Regions from separate parts of the Geobacillus sp. LEMMY01 genome, predicted to be linked through region 2. Evidence: riboswitches for the same ligand, from Rfam matches in the RefSeq annotation. Region 2 holds a riboswitch; the other holds the start of a gene.
The links. A riboswitch is a leader RNA that binds a small molecule or an ion and turns the genes downstream of it on or off. The one in region 2 is predicted to bind thiamine pyrophosphate.
Positions count from the first base shown of each region.

Region 1: another riboswitch for thiamine pyrophosphate. It lies ahead of tenA (thiaminase II); the one in region 2 lies ahead of thiC (phosphomethylpyrimidine synthase ThiC).

Region 1 is NZ_MVKA01000001.1:216,866-224,564, reverse strand. It holds gene thiO (glycine oxidase ThiO) at 1-110, opposite strand, end outside; gene tenI (thiazole tautomerase TenI) at 114-719, opposite strand; gene B1A75_RS01120 (energy-coupling factor transporter transmembrane component T family protein) at 736-1,518, opposite strand; gene B1A75_RS01115 (ABC transporter ATP-binding protein) at 1,515-2,969, opposite strand; gene B1A75_RS01110 (ECF transporter S component) at 2,984-3,574, opposite strand; gene tenA (thiaminase II) at 3,598-4,281, opposite strand; TPP riboswitch at 4,394-4,501, opposite strand; gene B1A75_RS01100 (hypothetical protein) at 4,737-4,985, shown strand; gene B1A75_RS01095 (class I SAM-dependent rRNA methyltransferase) at 4,967-6,151, shown strand; gene B1A75_RS01090 (MFS transporter) at 6,215-7,420, opposite strand; gene B1A75_RS01080 (glycoside hydrolase family 13 protein) at 7,694-7,699, opposite strand, start outside.
Region 2 is NZ_MVKA01000010.1:111,059-118,757, forward strand. It holds gene B1A75_RS06985 (ABC transporter permease) at 1-695, shown strand, start outside; gene B1A75_RS06990 (ABC transporter permease) at 696-1,655, shown strand; gene B1A75_RS06995 (RNA-guided endonuclease TnpB family protein) at 1,867-2,928, shown strand; gene B1A75_RS07000 (RDD family protein) at 3,134-3,547, shown strand; gene B1A75_RS07010 (methyl-accepting chemotaxis protein) at 4,061-5,314, shown strand; TPP riboswitch at 5,450-5,563, shown strand; gene thiC (phosphomethylpyrimidine synthase ThiC) at 5,734-7,422, shown strand.

The sequences.
Region 1 (7,699 bases), on a different contig from region 2:
GTTCCTTTTTCAAAAATGGCGACGCGATGCCGCCGCTTGGCGAGCTCAAAACCGATGGCCGCCCCAATCACCCCGCCGCCGACGATGGCGACGTCATACCGATGCGTCATCCCCTATCCCCTCCCTTTCACTATGTCTGCCAGCCGTTTGGCCTCAGCAACGGGGTCAGCAGCGAAAAAAACAGCCGACAATACCGCCACCCCGGCCGCGCCCGCTTCCAGCACCCGACGGGCGTTGCCGGCGTGAATGCCGCCGATGGCGATGACTGGAATGGACACGGCGGCCACGATTTCCGCAAGCGAGTCCAGACCGCGCGGCCGTAAACCGGGCTTGCTTTCCGTCGGAAAAATATGACCATACAAACAAAAGTGAGCGCCATCCTGTTCGGCTTGTTTCGCCTCCTCAAGCCCGTGCACCGAGCAACCAACCGTCAAGTCCGGAAACGAGCGGCGGACGGCGCGCACCGGCAGGCTGTGATAAGCAAGCTGCACACCTTTGACACCGTAGACAGCCGCGACATCAACCCGGTCATTGACGATGATTTTTTGCGGCGGCACCCCGACGCGAAGCAGGGACATGACAAACGCCGCCACTTCACGCGCCGTCTTCCCTTTTTCGCGAATATGAATCAGGTCGGCATACGGATGGGTGTGCGCACAAATCGCGGCGAACTCGCCAACCGTCTGACGCCCGGTGGAAATGAAATGGAGAACCCCCATCGCCATCCCTTTCTTTCTACCGTACATCGCTTATAGAAATATACGGATAATGAACGCCGACATAGTAGGCGGCGAACATCAAAGCGGCAAACAAGGCGACAAGCCAAATATCATATTTGCCGAACCCGATTTCATAATAAAACGTGCGCCCCCCGCTGCCGGAAAATTGTTTCGCTTCCATCGCCACAGCGATGCGCTGGGCGCGGCGGATGCTTTGCGACAACAGCGGAATGGCGTAGCGCTTCACTTTGCTGAGGCCGCCCTTGTTCGGCACGCCGCGCACTGTTAACGCATAGCGGATCGTCTGAAACTCTTCAAGCATAATCGGCAATAGACGAACGGCCGCCAAAAAACTGTACGCATACTTTGGCTTCAGCTTCAGCTGCTGCATGAGTGAATAAAACAACGGAACCGGCCGGGTCGTCAGCGAAAAAATCAACCCGAGAAGCCCAAGCGCCAAAGCGCGAAACCCGATGTGCACCCCGCGCCAAAAACTTTCCGCTGTAATATGGATGAGCCCCCAGCGAACCCATGTCGTTGTTCCTTCGCCAAACATCATCATCGATGAAGCCGTCGAAACAAAGACGAGGAAAAACGGCAAAAACAGCCAAAACAACACATTCGCCGGATAGCCGGTGCCAAAGCAAAACAAAACGAAGAGAGCGAGCGAAACGTTAATCAGCACATTCGGGTTATGAATGAACAACACAGCGAAAAAGAGCACGACAAGCACAATGAGCTTCAAGCTCGGGTTCGTCTCATGAAGCCATGTCTCGCGGCAGCGAACCTCCCATTTCATCGCCCTGCCCCACCTTCCGCCAACACCGGCTCTCGGATGTCAAGCTGTTCGTCCCGAACGAGCGCCCCGTCTTCAATCACCCACCGTCTCGTCGCAAAACGGCGGACGATTTGTTCGTCATGTGTAACCATCATGATCGCCGCTCCTTGTTCGCGGTGCGCTTCAAGCATTTCAAGCAAAGCAAACGTGTTTTTCGCGTCCTGACCAAACGTCGGCTCATCAAGCAAAAAGAGGCGTTGGCCGGCGACGATCGAAGCGGCGACGCTCAACCGCCGCTTTTGTCCGACCGACAGTTGGTACGGGTGCTGGTCTTGCTGCTCAACAAGGTCAAATTCACGCAACAGGCGGGTGATGGTTTCCTCGATTTCCGCTTCCGGCCGCCCTTCAAGCCGAAGCGAGTAGGCGAGCTCTTCGCGAACGGAATGGGTGACAAATTGCCACTCCGGATTTTGGAAAACGAACGCAATATGGCGGTAGAGCGGGTGTTGCCGCTTGATGTCGGCGCCTAGCAGCATATACTCGCCGTCCGTGCGAATGAGTTGCATGAGCGCATGCAACAGCGTGCTTTTGCCGGCGCCGTTTTTTCCGGTGACGGCAATCCATTCGCCGGCGTGCACCGTTGCTTCAGGAACATAGATTTTCGCCTCACGGCCGCGGAACCCGCGAAAACGGGCGAGGCGAAGAAGCTTCTCGCCTTTATGGTGTTTCCGCCGCCTTGCCGTTCGATCATAGTCGTCCCAGACGCCTGGATACCAAATGCCTTCAGCGGCAATGACGTCTTTATAGTCGGAAAACACCGCTTTCGCCTCGCCGTCGGCGACGATGCGCCCATCGCGGCCGAACAAGACAATGCGATCCACAAAGTCGAGCACATGGTCAATTTTATGCTCGACGATGACGACCGTTTTGCCGCGGCCCACCTGCTTCACCGTTTGCCATACCGCCTTCGTCCCTTCTTCATCGAGCAGCGCCGTCGGCTCATCCAAAAACAAGATATCCGGCTCAAGCGCCAGCACCGAAGCAAGAGCCAACCGCTGCTTCATTCCACCGGAAAGCGTATGAATATCAGTATGCGGGGCGATCTCCAAACCGACTTGGTCCAGCAGGGCACGGATGCGGACGGGCATCTCGTGGCGCGGCACGCTTCGATTTTCGAGGGCAAAAGCGATTTCCTCGTCCGCATACGGCATGCAAAATTGCGCATCAGGATCTTGGAAAACATAGCCCCACCGTTTCGGCCGCTCAAGGCGCTCCGCTTTCATCGGCACATCGATCGAGTGGGGAATGATGCCAGCCATCACTTGCAATAATGTCGACTTGCCGCATCCCGACGGACCAAGGAGGAGCACTTTCTCCCCCTCGGCAATCGAAAGCGACAAGTCGCGAAACAGCAGCCCGTCGCTCCCGGGAAATTTCAGACGCAGCCGATCAATCGCAATTGCTTGTTTCATCGCCATTCGCCGCCTTACCGGTTCAACGCATCGTAATCGTCTTTCGAGGCCGGACGCCACATTTGCGTCACTCCGGTTTTTTCGAGCGCTTTCGCCAATGAAACAGCAAACACGCCGGAGATGAGGATGGCACCGATAAAACGCGCCAGCAAAAAGAGCGCCATATTCCATGGGGCGAGCGCCTCAATATAGCCTTTGTAAAAGTCCATGATGAGCGAACCAATCGTCGCCCCGACCGCGCCGAGCGATACAACGAACGCATCAAAGCGCCGATAGCGGAAGGCGGCAAAGACGAGCTCGGCAAACAGCCCTTGAACGACCCCGTAAATGAGCACTTCAAGCCCCCATTGCGATCCCATAATGAGTTCGCCGGACGAGGCGGCTACTTCAGCAAGCAGCGCCACCCCTGGCTTGCGAATGAGCAAATAAGCGAGCGAGGAGGCGATAAACCACATCCCGTAAATGAGTTGGTCAAGATGAAATCCGAATACTCCGACCGCACTGTACAACGGACCCCACAATTTGTAAATGATGCCGAACACAATCGCAATGACGATCGTCGTTAAAATATCCGCCAATTTTAACCCTTTTGTCTTCACTTCCATCCTGTTCTCCTCCTTGCATCGAGTCAACGGCTCGCCGCCAATTCAGCCGACGGCCACTGCTCAAGCCGATACGCCATCTCCCAAAACTCGTACTCATATTCGCTGCTGATGAGGAAATGCCGCTTCATCCGATGGCGATCCTCTTCGGTGACCGCGTCAGCGATGTCGTCAAGCCGCGCGATTTGCTCTTCCACAAGCGAGCGGAACCAGTCCGAACTGTAGGTGCCGATCCATTTTTCATAAATCGGATCGTTCGGCCGGCATGTTTTCAAGCGCTCGCCAATTTCGTAATACAGCCAGTAGCACGGCAAAATGGCGGCGATAACATCACCGAGATGCCCTTCGTACGCCGCGCGGTACATGTGCGACGTATAGGCGTACGCCGTCGGCGCCGGAATGAACGCCGCCCTTTCCTCTTCCGTAATGCCTAGCAGCTCGGCGAACGTTTCATGCAGCGACAGCTCGGCTTCGCACGTGCTTTGTGCATGGTGCGCCAACCGGGCTGTCGTCGCCAAATCCGGCGATTTCGCTGCCCCGATCGCCTGCACGCGGGCAAAATGGCGCAAATAATAGGCATCTTGCATCACGTAATAGCGAAACTTCTCGCGCGCGAGCGTCCCTTGGCCAAGCTCCTGAACAAACGGATGGCGAAAGCTCGCCTGCCAGATCGGATCGGCCGCTTGGCGCAATTGCTTTGCGAATGACATTCGTCCTCCCCCTTTTTTAGCAAAATAAAAACGCCGCTTCCTTTGCCTATTGGCGTAAAGAAAGCGGCGTGGGCATGCGACGACGTTGGCAAGGCAAAGCGCCTAGCCTTGCTGTGCTGCTCCTCCACTTCCCTACGCTGGCATTACCCAGATCAGGTGCTAAGGGTCTCAAAGGCACACTTTGATCTCAGCCTTTCTAAAGGCCCCCCTAGTGGATGATGGTGCAATTTTCAGTTTTCTTTACACTTATCATACCACGACGGCAACGGTTGTCAATCTTTTTTTCGCCGACGTTGCGCCGCACGTTTCAACGTTATTAGGCAAGGAGTCCCCCACCTCTAAGAGAAGGGAAGGTGAGGGAGGAATTGCCCTTTTTTATTTTTTGTACGAAAAACGGTTCGTTTTTCAGTAATACACGGTAAAATTATAATACTGAAAAAAAGGAGGTGAAACGCATGGAATTGGTCGTCACCGCTAAAATTCGGTTGTTGCCAACGGAAGCCCAACACCAACAACTCGTTGAGACGATGCAAGCGATGAAACAAGCGTTGAACTTTGCCTCGAAAGTCGCATACGAACACCATCTGCTTTCTTCGTTTAAGAAACTGCAAGGTTTGGTGTATCGAGACTTGGGAGAGTTGTTCGGACTAAAATCACAAATGACGATTGGATGGGAGTGGAAACGATGGCGAAGGTCATCCTGAAAAGAGAACGAAAAAAACGGCTTGAGCAAGGGCATCCATGGATTTTTCAAAGTGAAGTCGACCGCATCGAAGGCGATGCGGCGCCGGGCGACTTCGTTGACGTTTACAATCATCAAGGCTATTGGCTGGCGAAAGGATATATCAACCCCGCTTCGCAAATCATCGTCCGCGTTTTGACGCAAAACCCAAACGATGAACTCGATGAGCGCTTTTTCATCGACCGCATCCGTCAGGCGTGGGCGTACCGTGAACGGATGATTCCCGGCGTTCGCTCCTGCCGAGCCGTCTATGGCGAGGCCGACTTTTTGCCCGGATTGATCGTCGACAAATATGAAGATGTGCTTGTTGTGCAAATTTTGGCGCTCGGCATGGAAAGGCGGAAAGACTGGATTTTACGCGGCTTGCTTGACGTGTTTGCCCCAAGGGCCATTTATTTGCGCAACGATGTATCCGTTCGGGAGCTTGAGGGTCTCAAACAAGAAAAAGGCTTTTGGTACGGGGAAGCGGAAACTGAAATCGAAATCGAGGAAAACGGCGTAAAATACATCGTCGATATTGAAAACGGACAAAAAACGGGCTTTTTCTTCGACCAGCGGCAAAACCGCGCCGCCCTTCGTCCGCTCATCGGTCCGGAGACGACGGTGCTCGACTGCTTCACCCATACCGGCTCGTTTATGCTGAACGCTTGTCTGTATGGGGCAAAACATGCTACTGCCGTCGATATTTCTGAACATGCCATCGAAACAGCGAAACGGAACGCCGCGTTAAACGGATTCACGAACGTTGAATTTGTCGTCGCCAACGCCTTCGACTATTTGCGCGAATCGGTGCGCGCCGGCAAACAGTGGGATGTCGTCATCATCGACCCGCCGGCGTTCGCGAAATCGGCCCATGCCGTCCCGAAGGCGCTGCGCGGCTATAAAGACATTAACTTAAACGGATTGAAGCTTGTCAAAGACGGCGGCTTTTTCGTCACATCAAGCTGCTCGTACCACGTCCGCCCGCACCTATTTCAAGAGATGATCGCTGATGCGGCATTTGACGCGAAAAAAGTGCTGCGCCAAGTATATTGGAACGGCGCCGGCTACGACCACCCGAAACTCCTTGCCGCGGAAGAAGGCGACTACTTAAAATTCGCCATTTACGAAGTGCATTCCCGGCGGTGACGAGCCGCACTCAAAGGCCGTTTCGATGCGCCGCTGGGCAGAAAAAACGCCTAGGGGTTATCCCTAAGCGTTTTTTCGTTCCCTGGGGCGAAGCGATTGTTCTTTATGCAAGACCGACAGATAGACAAGCATCGAAAGGAGCACCGAACCGCTAGCAGCTAAATAAATGCTCGGATAGCCGAACCAATGGCTGATTTGGCCAAACACCATCGCCCCAACGCCAACGCCTAAATCAAAAAAGGAGAAAAATGTCGCGTTCGCCATTCCCTTGCGGTGGGCAGGGGCCCGCTCGACGGACCACGCCTGCAGCCCGGGCTGCACCATGCCAAAGCCGAAACCGTACAGCACCGCCGCCAAAAGCAACGCCCATTCTCCCGGCAGCCAAGCGAGAAGAAGCATCGCCAGCAAAATAAGCCCCGCACCAGGGAGAAAGACGGCCCGATGCCCTTTTCGGTCATACAACTGGCCAGCGAACGTTCGCGTCACCATCAAGGCAAGCGCATAAAGCAAAAAGTACAGCTGCAGGCCGCCGATCTGCTTTTGCGCCGTATATAGAGGCAAGAATGAGGCGATGCCGCCGAACGTCACCGTCAAGAAAAACAACAGCACCGACGGAGTTAAAGCGCTTTTTTCGTACAAATCCCATCTGTTCGCCCCTTTGCCATGCACGGCTTCCACTTTTTTATACGTGATCGCGGCGGCAAACAGCACCGAAGCGACTCCAAGCGCCGCACAAATGGCAAACAGATGGCTAAACGGAATCATAGCGGCAAGCACAAGTCCAAGCGACGGACCAAACGCCAAGGCGATATTTCCGGACAGCCCGTAATAGCCCATTCCTTCCCCGCGGCGGCTCGCTGGAATGATGTCCGTCGCCACCGTTCCGGAAGCGGTTGTTGAAAACCCCCAGCCGATTCCTTGGACGACCCGCATCAAAAAGAGAAGGAAAATGCTTGAGATCAAGCTGTAGGAACCGACAGAAATGACAAAAATGAGAAGACCCAATAAAAACACAAACCGGCGCCCTTTCGTCTCAAGCGCATGGCCGGCGAACGGACGGACGATGAGCGCCGAAAACGTAAACACACCAACGACAACGCCAATCAGCTGATCGTTGCCGCCCAAATGCTCGACAAACAGCGGAATGGTCGGCAGCGTCATTTGAAACCCAAGAAACACAAAAAAATTGGCCAAACAAATCAAAACGAAATCTTTCGTCCATATTTTTTCTTTTTGTTCTGCAATAAGCGGCTGCTGCTCCGCTCCCATACCGATCCCCCTTGCGAACTATGTATTTCGTGTCCCTTAATATTTGTTAGTATAACATAATCATATGCCGCCGTTTAAGCAAAATGCTATTTCACCGTTCTCCCGGCAGGATGACGCCAAAAAAGCCCCGCCCAGCCGGCGGTTTCCCGGGTGTTGTTTGCGCAGCATCATCCTTCTATTATGCATGAAGAAAAAAGCCGCCGAAGAATCGGCAGCCTTTACCATCCTTTCCGTATTCATTGATTCATTCAACACGGAAAGGCAAATTCCTCCTTATTC
Region 2 (7,699 bases):
CCGGGGCGCTATGGGGCTTGATTCCGGGTGTGCTGAAGGCGTATTTAAAAGTGCACGAAGTCATTATTACGATCATGATGAACTATATTGCTTTGCATGTAACGAACGCCATCATCCGTTCCGTTTTGTCTGATGAGGGATTTAAATCAAAGCCGGTGAAAGAAAGCGCATCGCTTCACTCCGACTTTTTTGATGCCATTACGCATCATTCCACCATGCATTACGGCATTTTCATCGCTGTCGCCGCCGCATTTGTCATGTGGTTTTTGCTTGAGCGGACGACGAAAGGGTTTGAGCTGCGGGCGGTCGGTTTCAATCAGCATGCGTCACAGTACGCGGGCATGAATGTGCGCGCCAACATCATTTTAGCGATGGTCATCTCCGGCGCTTTTGCCGGCGTCGCCGGGGCGATGGAGGGGCTTGGCACATTTGGAAACATCTCGACGAAAGCCGGCTTTACCGGCCTTGGATTTGATGGCATCGCGGTTGCCTTGATCGGAGGAAACAACGCGTTTGGCATTTTGCTCTCCGCCTTGTTGTTTGGCGCCTTAAAAGTCGGGGCGTTGGAAATGCCGTCAAGCGCCGGCGTGCCGACCGAACTCGTCGATATTATTATCGCGCTCATCATTTTCTTTGTTGCATCCAGCTACATGATCCGCTGGCTGTTATCTCGTTGGCAAAAGGGGGCGGAGTAAGTGAGCGTGTATGACGTCTTGCAAACGATTGTCCCGACAACGATTTTCTTTGCGGCTCCTCTCATTTTCACCGCCCTTGGCGGCGTGTTTAGTGAACGGTCCGGTGTCGTCAACATCGGGCTTGAAGGATTGATGACCATCGGCGCGTTTGTCGGCATCGTCTTTAATTTGACGTTTGCCGATCGGTTTGGCGAATGGACGCCGTGGCTTGCCTTATTGGCTGCCATGGTGGTCGGCGCTGTATTTTCCCTGCTGCATGCTGTCGCGTCGGTCACATTTCGCGCCGACCAAGTCGTAAGCGGGGTGGCGATCAACTTTTTGGCGCTTGGTCTGTCGCTGTTTTTAGTGAAGAAAATGTACGGCAAGGGGCAGACGGACCAAATTCAAGTTGGGTTTGACAAAATTGACGTGCCAGTGTTAAGCGACATTCCCGTCATCGGGCCGCTGTTGTTTTCCAACGCGTACGCGCCGTCATATATCGCCATTGCGCTGGCGTTTGTATCATGGTATGTCATTTACAAAACGCCGTTTGGCCTGCGGCTGCGTGCGGTCGGCGAACATCCGATGGCGGCGGATACGATGGGGATTCATGTCGCCAAAATGCGCTACATCGCTGTCATGATCAGCGGCGCGCTCGGCGGCTTGGGCGGTGCGGTATACGCGACGATCATTTCCCGCGATTTCAGCCATGCGACCATTTCCGGGCACGGATTTATGGCGCTTGCGGCGATGATTTTCGGCAAGTGGCATCCGATCGGCGCGATGGGGGCGGCGCTCTTTTTCGGGTTGGCGCAAAGCTTAAGCATCGTCGGGCAAACGATTCCGTTCTTGAAAAACGTCCCGACCGTTTACTTGCTCATCGCCCCGTATGCACTCACGATTTTGGCGCTTGCCGGCTTCATCGGCCGCGCTGAGGCGCCGAAAGCGGCCGGCACGCCATACATCAAAGGGAAACGGTGATGAAAGCGGCTGTCCGAAAAACGGACGGCCGTTTTTTGCTGAATGGAATGATTTGCATTTTTCCATTGGCAAAAGGTATATTGTTGATAAGACGCTTTACAGATCCGCGAGCGAGAAAGCCCACTCCTTTAGGGGTGGGATGAAAGCGAGCCTTTTTCTTTGAATGATTCTAAAAAATGGTAGCCTGTCATCGCCACAAGGAGGTGAATCCATGCCCACGATCACACTAAGGCTGGAACTGCACAAACCAACGAAAGCCAAACAAGAAATGTACGAACGGATGACCAACATCAACACCCAATTTGCGAATTGGCTGTTGAATCATCCCAAACTCAATCAAGCGACGAGTAAACGATTTAAAGAGTTTTCCTCGCAACGGTTTCCTTCTGCCATCGTGAATCAGACGATTCGAGAAGTGAAGTCTCAAAGGAAACATCAGAAGGCAAAAAGGTTTAAAACATTATGGTGTTGCTTCAACAATCAAAATTGGAACGTCGAGCGAAAGGGAGAGTTCTATACGGTTTCATTCCCAACATTAGAGAAGCGAGTCGGCGTGCCGGTGGTCACGCGTCCCTATCAAGAAGCATGGCTGAATCGGCTGCTTAATGGAACCGCCAAACAAGGGGCAGCCAAGCTCTACAAAAAGAGAAAGAAATGGTACTTGGCTGTTGCGATCACATTTGAAGTCCAACAACAGGAAGAAACCAAGGTAATGGGCGTTGATTTGGGACTTCGTTATATCGCCGTTGCCAGCGTAGGAACGAAATCGTTGTTTTTCAAAGGGAACCGATGCGCCTTCATTCGCCGACGATATGCGGCTCTGCGGCGAAAGTTAGGCAAAGCCAAGAAGCTCCATATGATTCGCAAAATCGGCCGTAAAGAGTCCCGCTGGATGAAGGATATGAACCATAAAATCAGCCGTCAAATCGTCCACTTTGCCCTCGCCAACGGTGTTGGCGTGATTCGGATGGAAGATTTGACGGGGATTCGGAAACGAGCCGCTTCTGCAAAAGAAGCAGGACGAAGTCTCCATTCCTGGGAGTTTCATCAATTGCAAACGATGATTGCCTATAAAGCTGAAATGGCAGGCATTCGGGTGGAGTGGGTGAATCCGACCTACACAAGCCAGACCTGTCGATGCGGCTATCGAGATAAAGGAAACCGAAACGGCATCCGCTTCCAATGCCAAGCGTGCGGATACGCCATCCACGCCGACTTAAATGGGGCGATCAACATCGCCAAAGCGATTTCGGGTTTGAGGCGCCTAACCTAGCGCACTGGTCACAGGTGCGCCGCCCATCGGGGTACACACTAACCCGATGGGACGGGGTGATGACACACCCCCGAACTTGGGCGTTGTCCAAACCAGAAATGGATGAGGACGCGAACGACCCAAGAATCCTACGCCTTTAGGCGTGTGGAGTGTCAAGCTGTTGATTGCGAATACAATATAGAAAAGGCAACAGGAGGGAAGGCATATGGCGGTGACAAATCCGGCTGGATTTTGGAAGCGGCTGTTGGCTAACTTGTTGGATGCTATTGTCGTTGGCATTCCGATTTCGATCATCGGCTATTTCATCACTGGCAGTTGGGAAACGAACTGGTTTACGTCATTAGCGAACATCCTTTACGCGTTGATCGTTCCGGCTGTCTGGTACGGATATACGGTCGGCAAGCGGATGCTTGGCATCCGGATTGCGAAAGTCAACGGCGGAAAAGTCGGCATCGGCACGATGTTTTTGCGCTCGTTCGTTGGCGGACTCGTATACTTTATCACGTTTGGCATAGGTCTCATTATTAGTGCGATTATGGTAGCCGCAAGAGAAGACAAACGGTCGATTCACGATTTTATCGCTGGGACGTATGTGACAACGGAAAAACCGACGGTGTAAACAATGGAAAAAGGCGGGCTTCCGAGTGGAGGCCCGCTGTTTTTACATCGACGATTTGAGGCAAATAAATTCCGGATGCGGATGGCGTGAACTACCCACCACCTACGCTTCGCTCAGAGGTGGGGGCTTCAAGCGACTTGTGCGTGTTCGCCGAACGGTAAGCCACACACAAGAACCCTTTACGCTTCCCTTCGTTCCGAAGGTGTCCGTTCTAACCATAGACTATCATATTCATTGGCGATTGCCAACCGAAATTCATCTCCCACCTACTCATTGGGCTACGCCCTGCACATTCCTTGAGGTGGGAGACTTCTTTCGGAAATTAGGTTAAAAAATCATGATGGGAAATGTCCCAGCCGTAGGCGCCGGCGCAGCGGAACAATACAATGTCGCCAACGCGCACGAAGGATGGCTGGGCGCTAAAGAAGGAAAACCAATGCACGTTGACGAATATGTCAATGCTATAGTAGTAGTATAAAGTTTTTTGATGATAGAAAAAGGGAGGAGAATGGATTGTCGTTAAGCGCTTATATCATTCGCACAATGTTCGTTGTCATTCCTGGCACAGCGGCGATCGGCATGGCCACATGCCTGGTCAACGGCATTCGCGGGACGGCATTTTGGTGGACGCTTGTTGCTACGGTGCTGTTTGGCGCGATGCTCGGCTTCGTTTCGGCAACGCTCAACTATCGACGGTTTGTTGCCCCGATTGCCGTTATTAACGAACATTTAGGCAAGATGACAGGCGGAGATTTGACGGTGCGTGTACCGCTTGATCGCGTGCAGCAGCTGCGGCCGATTGCGGCGTCGTTAAACGATATGGCAGACGCTTGGCAAAGTGTGATGGGGCAAATCCAACATCATGCCGAAGAAGTAGCGCAATATTCTCAGCAGCTTGCCGCCGTCGCCGAACAGACGACGAAAGCGACAGAGCAAATTGCGACAACGATGGAAACGCTTGCGGCAAGTGCGGAGGAGCAGGCCGATGCTGTCCGCACCACCGCCGCGTCCGTGCATGATATTTCCCAAACATTGAGCGACGTCGCTTGCCATACGAAAGATGTGGCGCACCGCGCCGAGAAAACGTCGGCGAAAGCAGAGGACGGCAAGCAGTCAATCGGACAAATGTCCGAGCAAATGCAGTTCATTTACGATCATGTGCAAACGCTCGGCCAGGTGGTGAAAGGGCTTGGGGAGCGCTCCAACGAGATTGGACAGATTACGGAAGCGATCACCGGCATTGCGTCGCAGACGAATTTGTTGGCGCTCAATGCGGCGATCGAAGCGGCGCGCGCCGGCGAGCAAGGGAAAGGGTTTGCGGTTGTCGCGGATGAAGTGCGGAAGCTCGCAGAACAATCAGCGCGCTCAGCGCAACAAATTTCCGAGCTGATCGGCTATATTCAAGAAGAAACGAAGCGGGCGGTTGCGTCCGCCGAACAGGTGATCGCCGAAGTGGTGAAAGGATTGAACGTTGCGGCGGCATGCGGCCAATCATTTGCCCATATTCGCGAGGAGGTCGGCCAAGTGAGCGAACAAATTGGGCAAGTATCGTCCGCCATCGAGCAAATGACGGAGCATGCTCGTCAAGTGAACGACGCACTCCAACAGATGACCAATATTGTCGAACAGTCAGCGTCCGGTGCGGCCAACGTATCGGCAGCGACGCAGGAACAAATGGCTTCCGTCGAGGAAATCGCCTCTTCGTCGACATCGCTCGGTCAGATGGCGGACGAGATGCGGGCAATGCTGAAGAAATTTTCTGTGTGAGTGAGGAAAAGGACGCTTTCTCCGAGAAAGAGGGGCTTTCAAACGACGTGTGGGAGTCAACGTTTGGAATAAAATGGTTTGCATCTTTGCCAATTGTCTGATAAAATAAAAAAAGTCAGTCATCATTGTTATACGCTTATCTGCTAGGGGAGTCCGAGAGCCGGGCTGAGAAAAGAACGCGATGAAGTTCTTTGACCCTTTGAACCTGATCTGGGTCATGCCAGCGTAGGGAAGCAGGCAGCGGGAACAGATGGACGTGTCTTGTTCATTTGGCCTTTTGCCTTCGATCAGGTTCCGGTGTCGGAACCTGTTTTTATTTTGAATCGGCCGCCATCGCCTATTCTCGTGTTTGCCCCGCTTCAGACGGTGTGGCTTCAGATCTGATCTTTCATATTTTATGTTGAAAGGGGAAGCCACGCATGGAAAACATCCGCTCGTTTATGTCGTTTCCGGAAAGCCGCAAAGTGTACATCGAAGGGTCGCGCCCGGATGTGCGCGTGCCGATGAGAGAAATTGCTTTGTCGCCAACGAAAACGCCGCAAGGAATGGTGGAAAACAAACCGGTGCGTGTCTACGATACGACGGGCCCGTATACGGATCCCGATTTTGAACCGGACGTGGAGAAAGGCTTGCCTCCTCTTCGCCGCCGCTGGATTGTCGAGCGCGGCGATGTGGAGGAAATGGAGCGGTCTTCTGTTGCGATCCAACGTTCGCTTCCGTTTGTGCGCCGTCCATTGAGGGCAAAGCCCGGAAAAACAGTGACACAAATGCATTACGCCAAACGGGGGATCATTACGCCAGAAATGGAGTTTGTCGCAATTCGTGAACAAATCGATCCAGAAATTGTCCGCCAAGAAGTCGCCGCTGGTCGGGCCATTATTCCGGCCAATATTAACCATCCAGAGAGCGAACCGATGATCATCGGCCGTCGTTTCCATGTGAAAATTAATGCCAATATCGGCAACTCGGCTGTTTCTTCATCGATTGAAGACGAAGTGGAAAAATTGCTTTGGGCGGTGCGTTGGGGCGCCGATACGGTCATGGATTTATCGACCGGCAAACACATTCATGAAACGCGCGAGTACATCATCCGCAATTCGCCGGTCCCGGTGGGAACGGTGCCGATTTATCAGGCGCTCGAAAAGGTAGGAGGGGTGCCGGAGAAGCTGACATGGGACGTGTACCGCGAGACGCTCATCGAGCAGGCTGAACAAGGAGTCGACTACATGACGATCCACGCCGGTGTGCGGCTTCATTACATTCCGCTCACCGCCAACCGGACGACCGGAATTGTCTCGCGTGGCGGCTCGATCATCGCCCAATGGTGTTTGGCCCACCATGAAGAAAACTTTTTGTATACGCATTTTGAAGAAATCTGCGAGATTTTGAAACAATACGATGTCGCGATCTCCCTTGGCGACGGCTTGCGCCCCGGCTCCATCGCCGATGCGAACGATGAGGCGCAGTTTGCGGAACTCAAGACGCTCGGCGAGCTGACGAAAATCGCCTGGAAGCATGATGTGCAGGTGATGATCGAAGGGCCGGGGCACATTCCGATGCATAAAATTCGCGAAAATGTCGAGCGGGAACAGGAAATTTGTCATGGAGCGCCGTTTTATACGTTAGGGCCGCTTGTCACCGACATCGCGCCCGGGTATGACCATATTACGTCAGCGATTGGCGCCGCGATCATCGGCGCTTATGGAACGGCGATGCTTTGTTACGTGACGCCAAAAGAACATTTAGGGTTGCCAAATAAAGAGGACGTACGCGCCGGGGTCGTGGCCTATAAAATCGCCGCCCATGCGGCTGATCTGGCAAAAGGGCATCCAGCCGCCCAGCAGCGCGACGATGCGCTCTCGAAAGCACGCTTTGAATTTCGCTGGAACGATCAGTTCAATTTATCCCTCGATCCGGAGCGGGCCCGCGAATACCATGATGAAACATTGCCAGCTGAAGCGGCGAAAACGGCCCATTTTTGCTCGATGTGCGGGCCGAAATTTTGCTCAATGAACATTTCGCATGAACTGCAGCGGAAAATCAAAGAGGAAGGGATGAAAGAAAAAGCGAAACAATTTATTCAGCAAGGGTCGTCGCTGTATCAATGACAAGAGGCGGGCTGCGATGCTCGAAACGGCGGAGAGGATAGGGAAGTTCGATCAACGGAAAAAGCATGAGCTGGAAAACGCTCGGTGCTGATCGAAGCAACGGAGGGGGGCGAACGTTCATCGCCCCTCTTGTTTGTCCTGCAAATCGATGCGGTTCATTGTTGGTGTATTATTTTTCTAAAAATTTATAAAAGTATATTTACAAATAATTTTTTATTGATTATGATAATTTTATAAGGTACAAATTTCTAGTCATAGAATAATTATGAAAGGAAAA